4 regions of the Streptomyces sp. NBC_01454 genome follow, and region 4 is predicted to be linked to each of the others. Evidence: riboswitches for the same ligand, from Rfam matches in the RefSeq annotation. Region 4 holds a riboswitch; each other region holds the start of a gene.
What was found. A riboswitch is a leader RNA that binds a small molecule or an ion and turns the genes downstream of it on or off. The one in region 4 is predicted to bind cyclic di-AMP.
Positions count from the first base shown of each region.

Region 1: linked by a shared signal. The riboswitch ahead of OIU81_RS22010 (transglycosylase family protein) and the one ahead of OIU81_RS02085 (C40 family peptidase) in region 4 are both predicted to bind cyclic di-AMP.
Region 2: linked by a shared signal. The riboswitch ahead of OIU81_RS13860 (C40 family peptidase) and the one ahead of OIU81_RS02085 (C40 family peptidase) in region 4 are both predicted to bind cyclic di-AMP.
Region 3: linked by a shared signal. The riboswitch ahead of OIU81_RS08965 (M23 family metallopeptidase) and the one ahead of OIU81_RS02085 (C40 family peptidase) in region 4 are both predicted to bind cyclic di-AMP.

Region 1 covers NZ_CP109460.1:4,943,545-4,948,280, forward strand. The annotation lists gene OIU81_RS22000 (cytochrome P450 family protein) at 1-815, shown strand, start outside; gene OIU81_RS22005 (transglycosylase family protein) at 1,054-2,130, shown strand; cyclic di-AMP (ydaO/yuaA leader) riboswitch at 2,382-2,548, shown strand; gene OIU81_RS22010 (transglycosylase family protein) at 2,556-3,230, shown strand; gene eno (phosphopyruvate hydratase) at 3,570-4,736, shown strand, end outside.
Region 2 covers NZ_CP109460.1:3,193,679-3,198,414, reverse strand. The annotation lists gene OIU81_RS13870 (C40 family peptidase) at 1-66, opposite strand, end outside; gene OIU81_RS13865 (hypothetical protein) at 391-744, shown strand; gene OIU81_RS13860 (C40 family peptidase) at 906-2,045, opposite strand; cyclic di-AMP (ydaO/yuaA leader) riboswitch at 2,053-2,235, opposite strand; gene pcrA (DNA helicase PcrA) at 2,522-4,736, shown strand, end outside.
Region 3 covers NZ_CP109460.1:2,065,353-2,070,088, reverse strand. The annotation lists gene OIU81_RS08975 (M16 family metallopeptidase) at 1-1,294, shown strand, start outside; gene OIU81_RS08970 (M16 family metallopeptidase) at 1,333-2,715, shown strand; cyclic di-AMP (ydaO/yuaA leader) riboswitch at 2,929-3,085, shown strand; gene OIU81_RS08965 (M23 family metallopeptidase) at 3,098-3,877, shown strand; gene OIU81_RS08960 (GntR family transcriptional regulator) at 4,158-4,736, shown strand, end outside.
Region 4 covers NZ_CP109460.1:572,180-576,915, forward strand. The annotation lists gene OIU81_RS02075 (ATP-dependent Clp protease proteolytic subunit) at 1-629, shown strand, start outside; gene OIU81_RS02080 (hypothetical protein) at 636-944, shown strand; cyclic di-AMP (ydaO/yuaA leader) riboswitch at 1,233-1,423, shown strand; gene OIU81_RS02085 (C40 family peptidase) at 1,428-1,901, shown strand; gene OIU81_RS02090 (LysE family translocator) at 1,973-2,641, opposite strand; gene OIU81_RS02095 (LysR family transcriptional regulator) at 2,713-3,630, shown strand; gene OIU81_RS02100 (8-amino-7-oxononanoate synthase) at 3,673-4,736, opposite strand, start outside.

The DNA.
Region 1 (4,736 bases), 4.4 Mb from region 4:
TGCCCATCTACGCGATCTGCGATCTGCTGGGCGTCCCGCGCGAGGACCAGGACGACTTCCGCGACTGGGCGGGCATGATGATCCGGCACGGCGGGGGACCGCGCGGCGGCGTCGCCCGTTCCGTGAAGAAGATGCGCGGCTATCTCGCCGAGCTGATCCACCGCAAGCGCGAGACCCTCGGGGCCACCGCCGAGCCCGGCGAGGACCTGATCTCCGCCCTGATCCGGGCCTCCGACCACGGCGAGCACCTCACCGAGAACGAGGTCGCCGCGATGGCGTTCATCCTGCTCTTCGCCGGCTTCGAGACCACCGTCAACCTCATCGGCAACGGCACCTACGCGCTGCTGCGCCACCCCGCCCAGCGCGAGCTGCTGCAGAAGTCGGTCGAGGCCGGCGACCGCGACCTGCTCACCACCGGCATCGAGGAACTGCTCCGCTACGACGGCCCCGTGGAGCTGGCGACCTGGCGGTTCGCGACCCAGGAGCTGACGCTGGGCGGGCAGCGGATCGCCGCGGGGGACCCGGTCCTGGTGGTGCTGGCCGCCGCCGACCGTGACCCGGCGCGCTTCGAGGAGCCGGACGTGCTCGACCTGACCCGGCGGGACAACCAGCATCTGGGATACGGGCACGGCATCCATTACTGCCTGGGCGCTCCGCTGGCCCGGCTGGAGGGAGAGACCGCGCTGGCGACACTGCTGACCCGGCTCCCGGACCTCCGTCTCGCCGCGGAACCCGACGCGCTGCGCTGGCGCGGCGGGCTCATCATGCGCGGACTGCGGTCGCTCCCGGTGAAGTTCACACCCGAGCGCCCCTGACCAGCGGCAAGGCCATATTTGACAGCGCGTCAGCCGCGTGACCATTGCGTGATCTGCGCTACACCGACTTGTGACTACCCGTGACCCCGGCTACCTTTCGACCGACGATCGACGGGCTTCATTCGATCGGCCGAAGCGGGGGAGCGGTGAACCGGTGTATTGGTGCTGCCCTGCCCGCCCCGGCCGGAAGTCCGTCGGACAGCTCGTCCGACAACTCCACCGCGCGAAAGGCATCCGCATGCGTTCCGGGAACGGCCGACACCGTCGCCCCCGTCAGGCACCGGCCATCTTTGTCACCGCGGGAGTGACCGGCGCCGGCATCGCCCTGCCGCTGCTCGGCGCGAGCGGTGCCCACGCCGCCGACACCACGACCTGGGACAAGGTCGCCCAGTGCGAGAGCGGCGGGGAGTGGAGCGCGGCCGCGGGCAACGGCTACTACGGCGGCCTGCAGCTGACCCAGGAGATGTGGGACAACTACGGCGGCTCCGCCTACGCCTCACGCCCCGACCTCGCCAGCCGCGCCCAGCAGATCGTGGTGGCCCAGTCGATCCTCGACCGCCGCGGCCCGGAGGTGTGGACCAGCTGTGCGGCGGACGCCGGGCTGGCCCGGGACGGCCGCGCGCCGGAGGTCAACCCCGGCAGCACCGGCACCCCGGCGCCCGACCCGTCCGACGACGGGGACGCCACCGACCCCTGGGGCTCGTCCGGCATGCACGACGGCTCGGAGGCCACGGGCGGGCAGGACGAGCCGGGCGGCGACACGGGCACCGGACCGTCCGACGAGCCGACGCGGTCGACGCCCTCGCCCGACGCCCCGGACTCCGGCCGCGGCGGCGACCCGTCCGGCACGCCCGACCCGTCCGGCTCCGCGACGCCCGGCGACGGACAGAAGGACCCCTCGCCGTCCGCCGACCCGTCCGACGCCGGCAGCCGCCCGGACACCACCGGCACGCCGCGGGAGAAGCCCGCCCAGGGCAGGCACCGCGGAGGTGCGGACCACAAGGGCGGCGACGGCAGCCAGGACGGCCGGAACGGTCAGGACAGCCGGAACAGTGGGGACAGCTGGAACAGTGGGGACGGCCAGGGTGACGGCGGCGGCAGGGCCTCGCGCGGCGGTGACGCGCACCGTTCGGGCCCGGCGGCCGACGGCGACTACACCGTGCGCCCGGGTGACAGCCTGTCAGCCATCGCCACGGCCCACCGGCTGGCCGGCGGCTGGACCGCCCTCTACGACCGCAACGAGGGCGTCATCGGCTCCGACGCGGACCTGATCCAGCCGGGCCAGGTGCTCGATCTCGGGCAGAACGCAGGCTAGTTCGTCCCCCTTTGCCCCCTTTGGTGAAAGTGAGACAAGGGTCTCGTTGACCTCAGGGGGCCCGGGACCGTCCGGCCCCGGCGTACCGCGCCCCACCTGCGGAGATGTGACCCAGTCGTGATCGAAATCGGTCAACTTGGCGCAGATGGTGGGGTTTGAACACCACGGGGGTTGCTGCTTAACGTCAGGACCGCTCGCCAAAGCGGGCCCTCCGGTCACACGCCGAATCCTGCCGGTGATCGGGGGCAGTTGACGCGCAAGCGCCGTAGGCAGGAGCGGGGGAACCAAGGTAAGTGCCGGCCCCGCCCGTGAAAGCGGGCGACCGGCTTGGGGTGAAGCCACGTGCGATGCGCACACGGCCGGGCCACTCACAGCCCGAACCCGACAGCTCACCTCGCAGGCGTCGGTGAGGAAACGAACGAACCATGCTGATCAACAAAGGCAAGCACAGTCGTCCCTCCAAGGCCGTCCGCGTCGCCACCCTCGCCGGCATAGCCGGTGCGGCCGTGGCCGTCCCGCTGATGGGCGCCACCTCCGCCTCCGCCGCCTCGGTCTCCACCTGGGACAAGGTCGCCCAGTGCGAGTCCGGCGGCAACTGGTCGATCAACACCGGTAACGGCTACTACGGTGGCCTGCAGTTCTCGAACTCCAGCTGGGCCGCCGCCGGCGGTACCCAGTACGCACCGCGCGCCGACCAGGCCTCCAAGAGCCAGCAGATCGCCGCCGCCGAGAAGCTCCTCGCCATCCAGGGCCCGGGCGCCTGGTCCTGCGCCGGTGCCGGCAACCTGACCGCCGGCGGCCCCGCCGCGAACGTCGACACCTCCGGCTCCCAGACCAAGTCCGCCCCGCAGCAGGACTCCGGCAAGACCGAGGCCAAGACCGAGGCCAAGAAGGCCCCGGCCGCGCCCGAGAAGCGTGCCTCGCGCTCCACCGAGCGCAAGTCCCTGGGCCACGGCAACTACACCGTGAAGGCGGGCGACACCCTCGCCAAGATCGCCAAGGCCCACGGCACCAACTGGAAGTCGGTCTACGAGGCCAACAAGTCGGTCATCGGCGGCAACCCGAACCTGATCCTGCCGGGCCAGAAGCTCAACGTCTGAGCCGTTTCCTCACCGGAACTCCTGCCGGCCCGAGCGGCGGGCCCGCTTCCTCCGTGAGACAGCCCCGCCCGGCGCGCCATTCCCCCCAGCGCGCCGCGGCGGGGTTTCTCACACCTCGGGTCGCACCGGGGGAGATCCACTGCCGGCGCAAGCCGCTGACCGGCACCGTTCCGCGGCGTTGGCCGGTGCGCGAACAATGCGGTCAAAGGTCCCGTGAACTGGGCCTTTGGGCTCTTCCTTCCGTAATTCCGTCCCACGGAGCGGGCCAAGGGCAAGCTCACGCGCCCGGGGCCGTTAGGCTCGTGCTGCAGAACTCCAGACACCCACGAAGGAGACAACGTGCCGTCCATCGACGTCGTCGTAGCCCGCGAAATTCTCGACTCGCGAGGTAATCCCACGGTCGAGGTCGAGGTCGGCCTCGACGACGGCAGCACCGGCCGTGCCGCCGTGCCCTCCGGTGCCTCCACCGGCGCCTTCGAGGCCGTCGAGCTCCGCGACGGCGACCCGAACCGCTACCTCGGCAAGGGCGTGGAGAAGGCCGTCCTGGCCGTCATCGAGCAGATCGGCCCGGAGCTCGTCGGCTACGACGCGACCGAGCAGCGGCTGATCGACCAGGCCATGTTCGACCTGGACGCCACCGACAACAAGGGCTCGCTCGGCGCCAACGCCATCCTCGGCGTCTCCCTCGCCGTCGCGCACGCCGCCTCCGAGGCCAGCGACCTCCCGCTGTTCCGCTACCTCGGCGGCCCGAACGCGCACGTCCTGCCCGTGCCGATGATGAACATCCTGAACGGCGGCTCGCACGCCGACTCCAACGTGGACATCCAGGAGTTCATGATCGCCCCGATCGGCGCGGAGTCCTTCTCCGAGGCGCTGCGCTGGGGCGCCGAGGTCTACCACACCCTCAAGAAGGTCCTGAAGGAGCGCGGGCTGTCCACCGGCCTCGGTGACGAGGGCGGCTTCGCCCCCAACCTGGGCTCCAACCGCGAGGCCCTCGACCTCATCCTCGAGGCCGTCAAGCAGGCCGGCTATGCCCCCGGCCAGGACATCGCGCTCGCGCTGGACGTCGCCGCCTCCGAGTTCTGCAAGGACGGCAAGTACCAGTTCGAGGGCAAGGACCGCTCGGCCGCCGAGATGACCGAGTACTACGAGGAGCTGGTCGCGGCCTACCCGCTGGTCTCCATCGAGGACCCGCTGTTCGAGGACGACTGGGCCGGCTGGAAGGTCATCACCGACAAGCTCGGCGCCAAGGTGCAGCTCGTCGGCGACGACCTGTTCGTCACCAACCCCGAGCGCCTCGCCCGCGGCATCGAGGAGGGCTCCGCCAACGCGCTGCTGGTGAAGGTCAACCAGATCGGCTCGCTGACCGAGACCCTGGACGCCGTCGAGCTGGCCCAGCGCAACGGCTTCAAGTGCATGATGTCGCACCGCTCCGGCGAGACCGAGGACGTCACCATCGCCGACCTCGCCGTCGCCACCAACTGCGGCCAGATCAAGACCGGCGCC
Region 2 (4,736 bases), 2.6 Mb from region 4:
GCCGCCGGTCAGCGAGGCGAGCGGATGCTGCCGGGGCTTGCGGTGCGAGGCCACGGTGGCCGTCACTTCCTTCCCTTCGAGCCGGGGGCCGGCGGCGGTCCGTAACGGGGGAACGAACCGCCGCCGCACCTCGCGGCGAGGCGGCCGACGGGTCGCCGGTGGGGGGCCGGCGACGGCGGGGAGTCGACCGCCTGGAGGAGGACGCTAAGCCTGGGTGTTGCGCCGGGGGGTCCGCTTGCCCGGCATTGTTCGCTTTCGACCGGTGCGGGTGTGCCGATGACCGTGCGGCCGACGGCCGGACGGCCGGTACCGGCCCGCCCATGACCGAAGCGACGATTGTGGGCGCCCTGCCCGCAGGGCCGTGCTATGCGGCGGCTACGATCCCGCACTATGGACGTAGTAATCAATCTCTTCGTCGCCCTGCACATCATCGGCATCGCCTCCCTGCTCGGAGGCTTCCTGACCCAGATGAAGGCGATGGGCGCGGGCACCGCCCGCTTCGTGCCGGCCATGCTGCACGGCGCGCTGACGATGCTGGTCACCGGCGTCGCGCTGGTCGGCCTCAACGAGGCCCAGGGCCACCACGTCAACACCCTCAAGATCGGCATCAAGATGGCCGTCCTGGTGGTGATCCTGGCGCTGGTCTACGTCAAGCGCGACGACGAGACGGTCGACAAGCCGCTCTTCGGCGCGGTCGGCGCGCTGACGGTGGCCAACATCTTTATCGCGGTGCTCTGGACCTGAGAAGGACCTGAGCGGCGCGCCGGACCTGACGGCGCGGACCACCGCCCCACCACGGCACACCGCGCGGTCCTCGCACTCCATATCGGAGGCGACGGCCGCGCGGTGGCGTGTGGGGGGTGGCCGTGGGGGGTGGCCTGTGGGGGAGCGGAGGGCGCCGGGCCTCAGCCCGGGCGGACGCTCCCGTAGATGGGCATGTAGTAGATCGACTCCACCCGGACGCTGGCGCCCGGGTGCGGCGCGTGGATCATCTTGCCGTCGCCTATGTACATCCCGACGTGGCTGATGTCGTCGAAGAAGAACACCAGGTCACCGGGTTGCAGATCCTTGGTGGACACCCGCGTGCCGATCTTGACCTGGTCCCAGGTGGTCCGCGGCATCGTGACGCCGGTCGCCTTCCACGCCGCCTGCGTCAGCCCCGAGCAGTCGTAGGAGCTGGGGCCGGTCGCACCCCAGACGTACGGCTTGCCGATCTGGGCGCGGGCGAAGGCGATCGCCTGCGCGGCCTTGGTGGAGGACGGGGTGCCGGTCGAACCGCCGCCGTCCGAGCCGCCACCGGTCTGGCCGCCCGCGGAACCGCCGCCGTCGTGCTGCCGCTCGCGCTGCCTGCGCGCCTCCTCGTCGGCCTTGCGCTTGGCGGCCGCCTCCTTCTCGCGCTCCAGCTGCGCCAGCCGCGCCTTCTCCTGCGCGGTCAGCCGGGACAGCAGCTGACGGGCCTCGGTCAGCTTGTCCTGGACGGAGCGCTTGGACTCCTTGAGGGACGCCTGCGACTTCTGCAGCCGCTCCAGGCTGTCGGTCGCTTCGGCCCGCTGGTGCGCCGCGGCCGCCGCCTGCTCCTGGTAGTCGGTGACGGCCTGCTTCTGCCGGCCGGTCAGCCGCTCCATGAGATGGCTGCGGTCGAAGAACTGCTGCGGGTCCTTGGCGAGCATCAGCTGCGCCGTCGGGTTCATCCCGCCGGTGCGGTACTGGGCCGACGCGTACATGCCCAGCTGGTGCCGGGACCTGTTCATCTGCTCGGCGCGCTTGGCCGCGGCGTTGAGCAGGCCGTCGACGGTGTGCTGCTGTTCGCCGGCGCGCTCCTTGGCTCCGTTGTACTTCTCGGTGGCCACCTCGGCCTGGTGGTAGAGGTCGTCGACCTTCTTCTTGACCTCTTCGACGGTGGGTTTCGGCGCCCTGGGGGCCGCGTCGGCGGTCTGCGAGAGCAGGGTGACCGACGCGAGGGCAGCGGTGGTGAGCCCGGCAGCCGTACGGCGGCCTCCGGGCGAGGCGAGGACGCTGGTGCGCGGCTTGCGATGGGACGCCAAGGCCGGCAACTCCTTCCGTGACCGCCTACCGGGTTAGCTGTCGGGTTCGGGCGGTGTCGATGACGGAAGGCTTGCCCTACGGTCCGACGTCCGTCTGTGACGGCCGTACGGATCGATTCACCCCGGTGGTGCTGGTGGGTCCCCGGCTCCGGGTGCCTCATGGCAGGGCCGGACTCGGCGCGGCGGCCCGTGCGGACACTGTCGTACGCGGGGAGGCGGGCTGCCTGAGCGAGGACGTTAGCCAACTCGTGTGGCTCCTGTGAAGGCTGATGTTCGATATGCCCGAAACCTTTTTGTGACCTGAACGCGATGCGGGGGTTGTTGTGGCAGATGTCGGATTCGGGTAGACGGGGCGCCGCACCATTCGGCCCGGGCCCGGCCGCCTGACCAGCGCGCCGCCCCGCGCGCCCGGTATACGGCCGACAATCGGCACTGCGCGGCGGGTTGTCAGTGCGGCGGCCTAGACTCGGTGGGCGATGAGCAGCCTCTTTGACGACAGCTTCCTGGCGGACCTCGGCCACAAGGGCGAGGAGCACCCGCCGCCTCCCGAGGACGGGCACGAGCCAGCCCCCGAGGAGATCCCCGCCGACCTCTTCGGCGGGAAATTCGACGCGCCCGGCCCCAGAGAGACCCACTACCGCGACGGCGCCGCCCGCCCCGCCGTGGATGCCGCCGCGCTGCTCGAGGGGCTCAACGACGAGCAGAAGGCCGCCGTGGTGCACACCGGCGGCCCGCTGCTGATCGTCGCCGGCGCCGGCTCCGGCAAGACCCGGGTGCTCACCCACCGCATCGCCCATCTGCTGGCCGAGCGCCATGTCCACCCCGGCCAGATCCTCGCGATCACCTTCACCAACAAGGCCGCGGGCGAGATGAAGGAGCGCGTCGAGGAGCTCGTCGGCCCGCGCGCGAACGCCATGTGGGTCTCCACCTTCCACAGCGCCTGCGTCCGCATCCTGCGCCGCGAGTCCAAGAAGCTGGGCTTCACCTCCTCCTTCTCGATCTACGACGCCGCCGACTCCAAGCGCCTGATGGCGCTGGTCTGCCGCGATCTGGATCTGGACCCCAAGCGCTACCCGCCCAAGTCCTTCAGCGCGAAGATCTCCAACCTCAAGAACGAGCTCATCGACGAGGAGAGCTTCGCCGGGACGGCCGCCGACGGGTTCGAGAAGACGCTGGCCGAGGCGTATGCGATGTACCAGGCCCGGCTGCGCGAGGCCAACGCCCTGGACTTCGACGACATCATCATGACGACGGTCAGTCTGCTCCAGGCCTTCCCGGATGTCGCCGAGCACTACCGCCGCCGCTTCCGCCATGTCCTCGTCGACGAGTACCAGGACACCAACCACGCCCAGTACACCCTCGTGCGCGAGCTGGTCGGCCCCGCCGAATCGGCGGCCGAGCTGTGCGTCGTCGGCGACGCCGACCAGTCGATCTACGCCTTCCGCGGTGCCACCATCCGCAACATCCTCCAGTTCGAGGAGGACTACCCCGACGCGACCACGATCCTGCTGGAGCAGAACTACCGCTCCTCGCAGACGATCCTGTCCGCCGCCAACGCCGTCATCGAGCGCAACGAGAACCGCCGCCCCAAGAACCTCTGGACCGACGCCGGCAGCGGCCCCGGGATCACCGGCTATGTCGCCGACACCGAGCACGACGAGGCGCAGTTCGTCGCCGACGAGATCGACCGCCTGACGGACGCCGGCGACGCCAAGGCCGGCGACGTCGCCGTCTTCTACCGCACCAACGCCCAGTCCCGGGTCTTCGAAGAGATCTTCATCCGGGTCGGGCTGCCCTACAAGGTCGTCGGCGGAGTGCGCTTCTACGAGCGCAAGGAGGTCCGCGACGTCCTCGCGTATCTGCGGGTGCTCGCCAACCCCGAGGACACCGTCCCGCTGCGCCGCATCCTGAACGTCCCCAAGCGCGGCATCGGCGACCGCGCCGAGGCGATGATCGACGCCCTGTCGGGGCGCGAGAAGATCACCTTCCCGCAGGCGCTGCGCCGGGTCGACGAGGCGTACGGCATGGCGGCCCGCTCCGCCAACGCCGTCAAGCGCTTCAACGTCCTCATGGAGGAGCTGCGCACCATCGTCGAGTCCGGCGCCGGCCCCGCCACCGTCCTGGAAGCGGTCCTGGAGCGCACGGGCTACCTCGCCGAGCTCCAGGCCTCCACCGACCCGCAGGACGAGACCCGGATCGAGAACCTCCAGGAACTCGCCGCCGTGGCCCTGGAATTCGAGCAGGACCGCGGTGTGGATGCGGAGGCACCCGGCACTGCCGTTGCGGGGGGCACCCTCTCCGACTTCCTGGAGCAGGTCGCCCTGGTCGCCGACTCCGACCAGATCCCGGACGAGGACGAGGACGGCAGCGGCGTCATCACCCTCATGACGCTGCACACCGCCAAGGGCCTGGAGTTCCCGGTCGTCTTCCTGACCGGCATGGAGGACGGCGTCTTCCCGCACATGCGCTCGCTGGGCCAGACCAAGGAGCTGGAGGAGGAGCGCCGGCTGGCCTACGTCGGCATCACCCGCGCCCGCGAGCGGCTTTACGTCACCCGCTCGACGATGCGCAGCGCCTGGGGCCAGCCCTCGTACAACCCGCCCTCCCGGTTCCTGGAGGAGATCCCGGGCGAGTACGTGGAGTGGAAGCGCACGGGCCAGGCGACGCCGTCCGCGTCGATGGGCGGGCTCT
Region 3 (4,736 bases), 1.5 Mb from region 4:
GACCGAGCACCGGCTGGCCAACGGCCTGCGCGTGGTGCTCTCCGAAGACCACCTGACACCGGTCGCAGCGGTCTGCCTGTGGTACGACGTCGGCTCCCGCCACGAGGTCAAGGGCCGTACGGGCCTGGCTCACCTCTTCGAGCACCTGATGTTCCAGGGCTCCGCGCAGGTGACGGGCAACGGCCACTTCGAGCTGGTGCAGGGTGCCGGCGGCTCGCTCAACGGCACCACGAGCTTCGAGCGCACCAACTACTTCGAGACCATGCCCGCCCATGAGCTGGAGCTCGCGCTCTGGCTGGAGGCGGACCGGATGGGCTCGCTGCTGACCGCGCTCGACGACGAGTGCCTGGAGAACCAGCGCGACGTCGTCAAGAACGAACGCCGCCAGCGTTACGACAACGTCCCCTACGGCACGGCCTTCGAGAAGCTGACGGCCATGGCGTACCCGGAGGGGCACCCGTACCACCACACGCCCATCGGGTCGATGGCCGATCTCGATGCGGCGTCCCTGGAGGACGCGCGGGCGTTCTTCCGTACGTATTACGCGCCCAACAACGCCGTGCTGTCGGTCGTCGGTGACATCGACCCCGCGCAGACGCTGGCCTGGGTGGAGAAGTACTTCGGCTCGATCCCCTCGCACGACGGCAAGCAGCCGCCGCGCGACGGCACGCTGCCCGACATCATCGGCGGCCAGCTGCGTGAGGTCGTCGAGGAGGACGTGCCCTCCCGCGCCCTGATGGCGGCCTACCGGCTGCCGCACGACGGCACCCGTGAGGCGGACGCCGCGGATCTCGCGCTGACCGTACTGGGCGGCGGCGAGTCCTCCCGTCTGTACAACCGGCTGGTGCGCCGTGACCGCAGTGCGGTGGCCGCCGGCTTCGGCCTGCTGCGGCTGGCCGGCGCGCCCTCGCTGGGCTGGCTGGACGTGAAGACGTCCGGCGGGGTGGAGGTCCCCGGCATCGAGCGCGCGGTCGACGAGGAGCTGGCCCGCTTCGCCGCCGAGGGGCCGACCCCGGAGGAGATGGAACGGGCGCAGGCCCAGCTGGAGCGTGAATGGCTGGACCGGCTCGCCACGGTCAGCGGCCGCGCCGACGAACTGTGCCGCTTCGCCGTCCTGTTCGGCGACCCGCAGCTCGCGCTGAGCGCCGTCCAGCGTGTCCTGGACATCACCCCCGAGGAGGTGCAGGCGGTCGCCAAGGCCCGGCTGCGCCCCGACAACCGCGCGGTGCTGGTCTACGAGCCGACCGAGCCGAACGACGCCGCCGACACCGAGGAAGGGCAGGCGGACCAGTGAGCGACGCCACCACCCACGCCGACACCCCTGTGAGCACGATGGACTTCCACCCGCAGCCCCAAGGCGGCGCGCCCAAGCCGTGGGCCTTCCCGGCGCCGGACCGCAGCCAACTGCCCAACGGTCTCACCCTCCTGACCAGCCACCGCCCCGGCCAGCAGGTCGTCGCCGTCGAGATCAACCTCGTCGCGCCCCTGGACGCCGAGCCCGAGGGCCTGGACGGCGTTGCCACGATCATGGCGCGGGGGCTGTCCGAGGGCACCGACAAGCACGACGCGGAGGAGTTCGCCGCCGAGCTGGAGCGCTGCGGCGCCACCCTGGACGCGCACGCCGACCACCCCGGTGTACGGGTCTCCCTCGAGGTGCCGGCCTCCCGGCTGCACCGCGCGCTCGGCCTGCTCGCCGACGCGCTGCGCGCCCCCGCCTTCCCGGAGAGCGAGGTCGAGCGGCTGGTCCGCAACCGCCTCGACGAGATCCCGCACGAGCTCGCCAACCCGGCCCGGCGCGCCGCGATGGCGCTGTCCAAGGAGCTGTTCCCGGCCACGGCCCGGATGTCGCGCCCGCGCCAGGGTACCGAGGAGACCGTCGCGCGCATCGACGCCGCGGCCGTCCGCGGCTTCTACGACGCCCATGTACGGCCCGCCACGGCCACCGCCGTCATCGTCGGCGACTTCACCGGCGTCGACCTGGACGCGGCGCTGGCCGACACCCTCGGCGCCTGGAGCGGCTCGACGGCCGAGCCGCTGAAGGCCTCGCCGATCGCCGCCGACGACACCGGCCGCGTGGTGATCGTCGACCGTCCCGGTGCCGTCCAGACGCAGCTGCTCATCGGCCGGATCGGCCCCGACCGGCACGACCGGGTGTGGCCCGCGCAGGTCCTCGGCACGTACTGCCTGGGCGGGACCCTCACCTCCCGTCTGGACCGTGTGCTGCGTGAGGAGAAGGGCTACACCTACGGGGTGCGCGCGTTCGGCCAGGTGCTCCGCTCCACCGCCCCCACGTCCCCCGAGGGGGCCACGGGTGCCGCGCTGCTGGCCATCAGCGGCTCGGTGGACACCGCCTCCACCGTTCCGGCCCTCGAGGACCTGTGGAAGGTGCTGCGGACCCTCGCGGCAGGGGGGCTGACCGACGACGAGCGGGATGTCGCCGTGCAGAACCTCGTCGGGGTCGCGCCGCTGAAGTACGAGACCGCGGCGGCCGTCGCGGGCACGCTGGCCGACCAGGTGGAGCAGCACCTCCCGGATGACTTCCAGGCGCAGTTGTACGCCCGCCTCGTGGAGACCGGCACGGTCGAGGCGACCGCGGCGGCGGTCAGCGCGTTCCCCGTGGACCGGCTGGTGACGGTCCTCGTGGGTGACGCGGCGCAGATCGCCGAGCCGGTCAAGGAGCTGGGCATCGGCGAGGTGACGGTCGTCGGCGGCTAACCCCGCCCGTATGACGAAAGGTCATATATCGACAAAGCGGCTCCCGTGGCACTCACTCGCCACGGGAGCCGCTGTATGTCCGTTTTCTTACAGCTGGTTGCGCAGGTTCTTGTGGCATCCCGCACAAAAATCGGCTTCTGTTTGCCCCACGAAAGTGGCCCCGTTTAGCGTCGTCCCGGCTGTTCGTCACAAGTCCGCCACAACAGTGGCACCGGACAGTCATCGCCGAGTCCCCGTACGGCGCGAGCCAGGGGAGCCGGGGACCCACGCGTCCCTTGGGGTGAATCGGACTCCTCTCCCGAGGAGCCCGTAGGAGACCTTCCTGCTCCGAACCCGTCAGCTAACCCGGTAGGCGAGAAGGAGGGAAAGGACAAGCCCGTACATGGCGTTCATCCGTGCCACCGGGAAGCACCGCCGCGCCAACCGTCCTACCCGGACGACCCGCAACGTCGCCGGTATAGCCACCCTCGCGGCGGGCGGTGTGGTCGCCTCCGTGGCCTCGCCGGCACTGGCCGCGACGGACGTGGCACCCACCCATGACACCGGTCTGCAGCAGGCCGTCGTGATGGGTGACGAGCTCGCCGGCCATGTCGCGGCCCAGGCCGACGCGCAGCGCGCCGCCGCGGAGTCCGCCGCCGCACAGGCGAAGGCCGAAGCCGTCGCGAAGAAGCAGGCCGACGAGGCCAAGCGGCGTGCCGAGGCCGCCCACAAGGCCAAGGTGCGCGCCGCCCGCGATGCCGAGCGCAAGCGTCTGAACACCTTCGTCGCGCCGGTCGCCGACTCCTACGTCTCCACCGGCTACAAGGCGTCCAGCAGCCTGTGGTCCTCGGGCAGCCACACCGGCATCGACTTCCACGCCGCCTCCGGCACCAGCGTCCGTGCCGTCGGCTCGGGCACCGTCGTCGAGGCGGACTGGGGCGGCTCGTACGGCAACAACATCGTGATCAAGATGAACGACGGCACGTACACCCAGTACGGTCACCTGTCGTCGTTCGCCGTCTCGGTCGGCCAGAAGGTCACCCGCGGCCAGCAGATCGCCCTCTCCGGTGCCACCGGCAATGCCACCGGCCCGCACCTGCACTTCGAGGCCCGCACCGGCCCCGACTACGGCTCGGACATCGACCCGATCACCTACCTGCGCGCACACGGCGTCAACGTCTGACCTGCCGCTGGCCCGTCCCCACGCCCGGGAGGGGTGCCCCGCACCGCGCGTCCTCCCGAAGCCCCGGTCCCATGACCGGGGCTTCGGCGTATCCGGCGCGGCGTCGCGTTTGCGGTGCGGGGGGCGTGCACCGGAGGCGGAGCCGGCGTGCCCACGACTTCCGGCCAAAAGTATCCATGAATATTCTGTGCCCGTCGGAAAAGCCGTGCCGGTCTAATAGAGTCACGGAAAAGCCGCCGACCGGCGGCGTTTCCTGGGGATCACGGCGGAGGCTCGGAAGATGCGAGGCCATATTTCCGCGCATGCGGTGTGCACGGCGATTCGCGACGACATTGTCTCCGGTGCGCTGGCGCCGGGGAGCCGGCTGATCGAGGAGATCCTCGCGGCCCGTTACGGCGTTTCCAGAGTGCCGGTCCGTGAGGCGCTGCGCACCCTGCAGTCCGAGGGCTTCGTCACCACCCGCCACCACGCCGGGGCCTGCGTCGCCGAGCCCACCGCGCAGGAGGCGGCCGATCTCCTGGACGTCCGCGCCCTGTTGGAGCCGCTGGGCGCCGCCCGCGCGGCCGCCCGCCGCAGCCCGGCCCACCTCAAGGTGCTCCGCGGCCTGGTGCGGCTCGGCCGCGAGCGGGCCCGGCACGGCGATCCGGGGGACCTGCAGCAGCTGGACGACTGGTTCCACGAGACGCTGGCCCAGGCGGTCGGCAGCCCCAGCCTGACGGCGCTGCTGACCCAGCTGCGGCGCAAGATCGAGTGGATGTACGCCGTGGAGCCGCCGACCCGCTCCGCCGAGTCGTGGGACGAGTACGGTGCCGTGCTGGACGCGGTGGCCCGGGGAGACGCGGAGCGGGCCCGCGCCCTG
Region 4 (4,736 bases):
CACCGACGGCCCGTTATGTCCTTCCGGAGTTCACCGAGCGCACCTCGCAGGGCACGCGCACGATGGACCCCTACTCCAAGCTGCTCAGCGAGCGCATCATCTTCCTGGGCACCCCGGTCGACGACGCCTCCGCCAACGATGTGATGGCGCAGCTCATCCACCTCGAACACGCCGCGCCCGAGCAGGACATCTCGCTCTACATCAACTCCCCCGGCGGCTCGTTCACCGCGATGACCGCCATATACGACACGATGAACTTCGTGTCGTGCGACGTGCAGACCGTCTGCCTGGGGCAGGCCGCCTCCGCCGCCGCGGTGCTGCTGGCCGCCGGCGCCCCCGGAAAGCGGCTGGCACTGCCCGGCGCCCGGATCCTGATCCATCAGCCGGCACTCCACGAGCCCGTCCAGGGCCAGGCCACCGATCTGCAGATCCAGGCGGAGGAACTGCTGCGCACCCGCGACATGTTGGAGGAGATGCTCGCGCGGCACACCGGTCAGCCCCGTGCGCGGATCGCCGCCGACATCGAACGCGACAAGATCTTCGACGCCCGCGCCGCCCAGGAGTACGGCCTGATCGACGGCCTCACCCGCGACCGCAAGCAGTCGGCGCACCCGCCCACCGGGCGGTGAGCGCGCATGCTGCCACCCGAACTCCCGCCGCTGCCCGCCCTCACCCGCGCCGAGGGTGAGCTGATCGACCGCTATCTGGAGGTGCTCGATCTGCTGGGCCGCATCAACCCGGCCCGCGGCGGTGGCACCTACAGCGGGCTGCGCGCCGCCCAGGCACTCGTCGGCAAGGCCACCGGACTGCGGGACGCGCTGACACTGATGCACCAGCGCGGCGAGAGCGAGCTGCACCGCGACACCCTGACCCGCGCGCTGCGGGTGCTGGACGGCGAACGGCGGGCCGGGCTCGTGGCGCTGCCGCCGCCCGAGGAGATCTGACGCGACACGCGGTGGGGCTGCCCATACGGCGTAGCCCTCACGGCCGTTGCGCAGTGGCCACGAATTGCCCCTTCACCGGCAATTTCTCCGGTCCCGGATGTTTCGTTCCAGGTCCGGGGCGTGCGACACCCGGGATCCTGACGCCTGAGGGAACAAAACCCACCATTCAGGCCAAATGTGACCCATCTCACACACGGCAATTTCAACTCGGAGTTTGGGCGGCGGGTGCGTGAGGATCCCTTCGACGACAAGACCCCGCCACAGCGACGGGGCGGTCCGGACGGGCGCCTAATCCCGCCGCCGTACCGGATGTCCGGTCGACGTTCTGGACCGGCGGGAGCGGAGGACCCGAGCAGGACGGGGTCCACGGCCTTCACGGGCCGGCGGACTCCTTGGGGTGAAGCCGTACGCACGGCCGGGCATTCTTCGCCTGCCCGAACCCGACAGGTCTTCCTTCGCAGGCGGCTGACGAAGGGTTTGCGCATGACTGTGCGCATGCATACGCCGAGTGTGCTGGCGCGCACCGGCACCGTCGCCGCGCTGACGCTGGTCACGCTCGGCGGAACGATGATCGCCCCGGGAGCGACCGGGGACGTGGAGGCCGCGTCCGTGTCCGCACACGCGCTGCGGGTCGCCGCCTCCAAACGGGGCTCCCCCTACCGGTACGGCGCCCAGGGGCCCAACGCCTTCGACTGTTCCGGGCTGACGCTGTACTCGTTCCTGCGCGCCGGCCGGGTCCTGCCCCGTACCGCCGCCGCGCAGTACAGCCGCACCCGGCACGTCCCGGCCGCGGCCCGCCGCGGTGGCGACCTGGTCTTCTTCCATTCGGGCAGCGGCATTTACCACGTGGGGATCTACGCCGGGAACGGCCGGATGTGGCATGCGCCCAAGGCCGGGAGCACGGTGCGGCTGGAACGGATCTGGAGCCACGGGGTCTGGTACGGGCGGGTGCGCTGAGCCGCGCACTCTTCTGACTACCCGTCAATTACCTCCGGCCGAACGGCCGGAGGCACGGGGCGTGCCGCGATTCAGGCGAGCACCACCTCGACCAGCAGGACGCCCCCCAGCGCCGTCAGCAGCGCTCCGGTGGTGGCCTCCAGGGCACGGGCCACCCGCGGGCGGCGCAACCAGGTGCCCAGACGGTCGACGAGCAGCGCGACGGCGGGGAACCACACCAGCGCCATCGCGACGACCAGGGTGGCCAGCAGCAGCGTACGGGGCAGTGCGGGCTGTCCCGCCGGGACGAACTGCGGCAGCAGACTGAGAAAGAGGACCGGGGCCTTGGGATTGAGCGCGTTCGCCAGGAAGCCCTGGCGCAGGCTGCGCGCGGTGCCCAGCGGCGCGGCCGGGTGGCTGTCGTCGCCCGGCGCCCCTTCAGCGGGTGCGGCCGTCGGGTCCGTGGTGGCCGCCGGGCGCCGCAATGCCGCGGTCAGCGCGCGGGCCCCCAGATACAACAGATAGCCCCCGCCGAGCAGTTGGACGGCCCCGAACAGCGCGGGCACGGCGACCAGCACGGCCGCGAGCCCGGCCACCGCCACTGCGGTGTGCACCAGCAGCCCGCCGGCGACCCCGACCGCGGTCGCCACCCCCGCGCGCCGCGAGTCGAGCGCGTTGCGCACCACGACCGCGAAGTCCGCGCCCGGCATGGTGACCATGCCCGCGGCGACTCCGGTGAAGGCCATCAGCTGTCCGTCCATGCCAGCAGCTTCGCTGGTCAGAGCCTTTAATGGGTAGTGGCAATGTTCTGGGAGGGCCTAAAGAGGTTCTTATGTACGACCCCACACGACTGGCCGCACTGGTGGCGGTGGCCGAGGCCGGCTCGATCACCCGGGCCGCCGCCCGACTGGGCTACACCGCGCCCGCACTCTCCCAGCAGCTGGCCAAGCTGGAGCGGGAGGCGGGGACGGCGCTGCTGGTGCGCCACCACCGGGGGACGCGGCTGACGGCGGCCGGGGAGCTGCTGCTCGTGCGGGCCCGGCGGGTGCTCGACGAGCTGGCGCAGGCGCGGCACGAGCTGGCCCGGCTGGCGGGGCTGTCCGGGGGCCGGCTGCGGGTCGGCACGTTCATGACCGCCGGTACGCATCTGCTGCCGCCCGCGCTCAGCGCCTTCCGCCGGGCGCACCCCGATGTGGAGCTGAGCGTGACGGAGTACGTGCCGCCACAGGCCGCCGAGGCGGTGGCGGTGGGCGACGTCGATCTGGCGCTGACGCATGCCTATGTGCCGGGCGAGGCGATGCCGCCGCCGGACGGGGTGCGCCTCGAACCGCTGCTGACGGAGGAGCTGGTGCTGGTCACGGCGCCCGGCCATGCCCTGTCGGCGGGCCCCGGACGGCTGCCGCTCGCCGAACTCGCCGGACAGCCGCTGGTCAGCATGGCGCCGGCCAATCCCAACCGGCGGGAGGTGGAGGCGGTGCTGGCGGCGGCCGGGGCGAGCGTCGCGGTGCGCTGTGAGTCGCCGAGCTATGCGGTGGCGTGCGCGCTGGTGAGCGCGGGGCTGGGGGTGGCGGTGGTTCCGGAGATGGTGGCGGAGGGCTCGGTGACACCGCTGGGGGTCCGCCGGCTGGACCCGCCCGAGCTGCGCCGCCGGATCGCGGTCGCCCACCGGCCCGACGCCGGCAGCCCGGCCGCGGACACCCTGCGGGCCCTGCTGCGCGGCGCGTTCGCCCGCCACTCCCCCGCACCGTGACCACGGGAACGACGACGGGCGACGCCCGCTCCTGACGACGGGTCAGCCGACCGGCGCCGTGGCCAGGATCGTGCCGACCGCCGTGTCAATCTGATCGTCCGTCAGGTCCGCCCGGGCGGTCAGCCGGAGCCGGGAGATCCCGTCGGGCACCGACGGCGGCCGGAAGCAGCCGACGACGAGTCCGGCCGCGCGGCAGTCGGCGGCCCAGCCGACCGCCGCCTCCGGCGAGGGCGCGCGGACCGAGACCACCGCGGCGTCCGGCCGCACCGCCGTCAGACCTGCCGCGGTGAGCCGGTCGTGCAGCGTGCGTGCGACCTGCCCGGCCCGGGTGGCGCGCTGCGGTTCACGGCCCAGCACCCGCAGCGCGGCGAGTGCGCCGCCGGCCGCCGCCGGGGCGAGACCGGTGTCGAAGATGAACGACCGGGCGGTGTTGACCAGGTGCTCGATGACCCGGGCCGGGCCGAGCACCGCACCGCCCTGCGCGCCCAGCGACTTGGAGAGCGTCACGGTGGTCACCACATCGCCGTCGCCGGCGAGCCCGGCCGCCCACAGTGCGCCGCGGCCGCCCTCGCCGAGGACGCCCAGTCCGTGGGCGTCATCGACGAGCAGCGCGGCGCCCCGCGTCCGGCAGACCTCGGCGAGTGCGGGGAGCGGGGCGGCGTCGCCGTCGACCGAGAACACCGAGTCGGTGACGGCGAGCGCCCGGCCGTCGTGGCCGCCGAGCGCGGCGCGTACGGCCTCCGGGTCGGCGTGCGGGACCACTTCGGTGCGGGCCCGGGACAGCCGGCAGCCGTCGATGAGGGAGGCATGGTTGCCCGCGTCGGACACGACCAGGGTGCCGGCGGCGGTGAGCGCGGTGACCGCGGCGAGATTGGCGGTGTAACCGGACGAGAGCACCAACGCGGCCTCGAAGCCGCAGAAGGCGGCGAGTTCCGACTCCAGCCGGGCGTGGAGTTCGGTGCTGCCGGTCACCAGCCGGGAGCCGGTCGCGCCCGCGCCCCAGCGGTGTGCGGCGGCGGCCGCGCCACGGGTGACCTCGGGGTGCCGGGCGAGTCCGAGGTAGTCGTTGCCGGCCAGGTCGAGCAGCGGGTGGTCGGCCGGGCGGG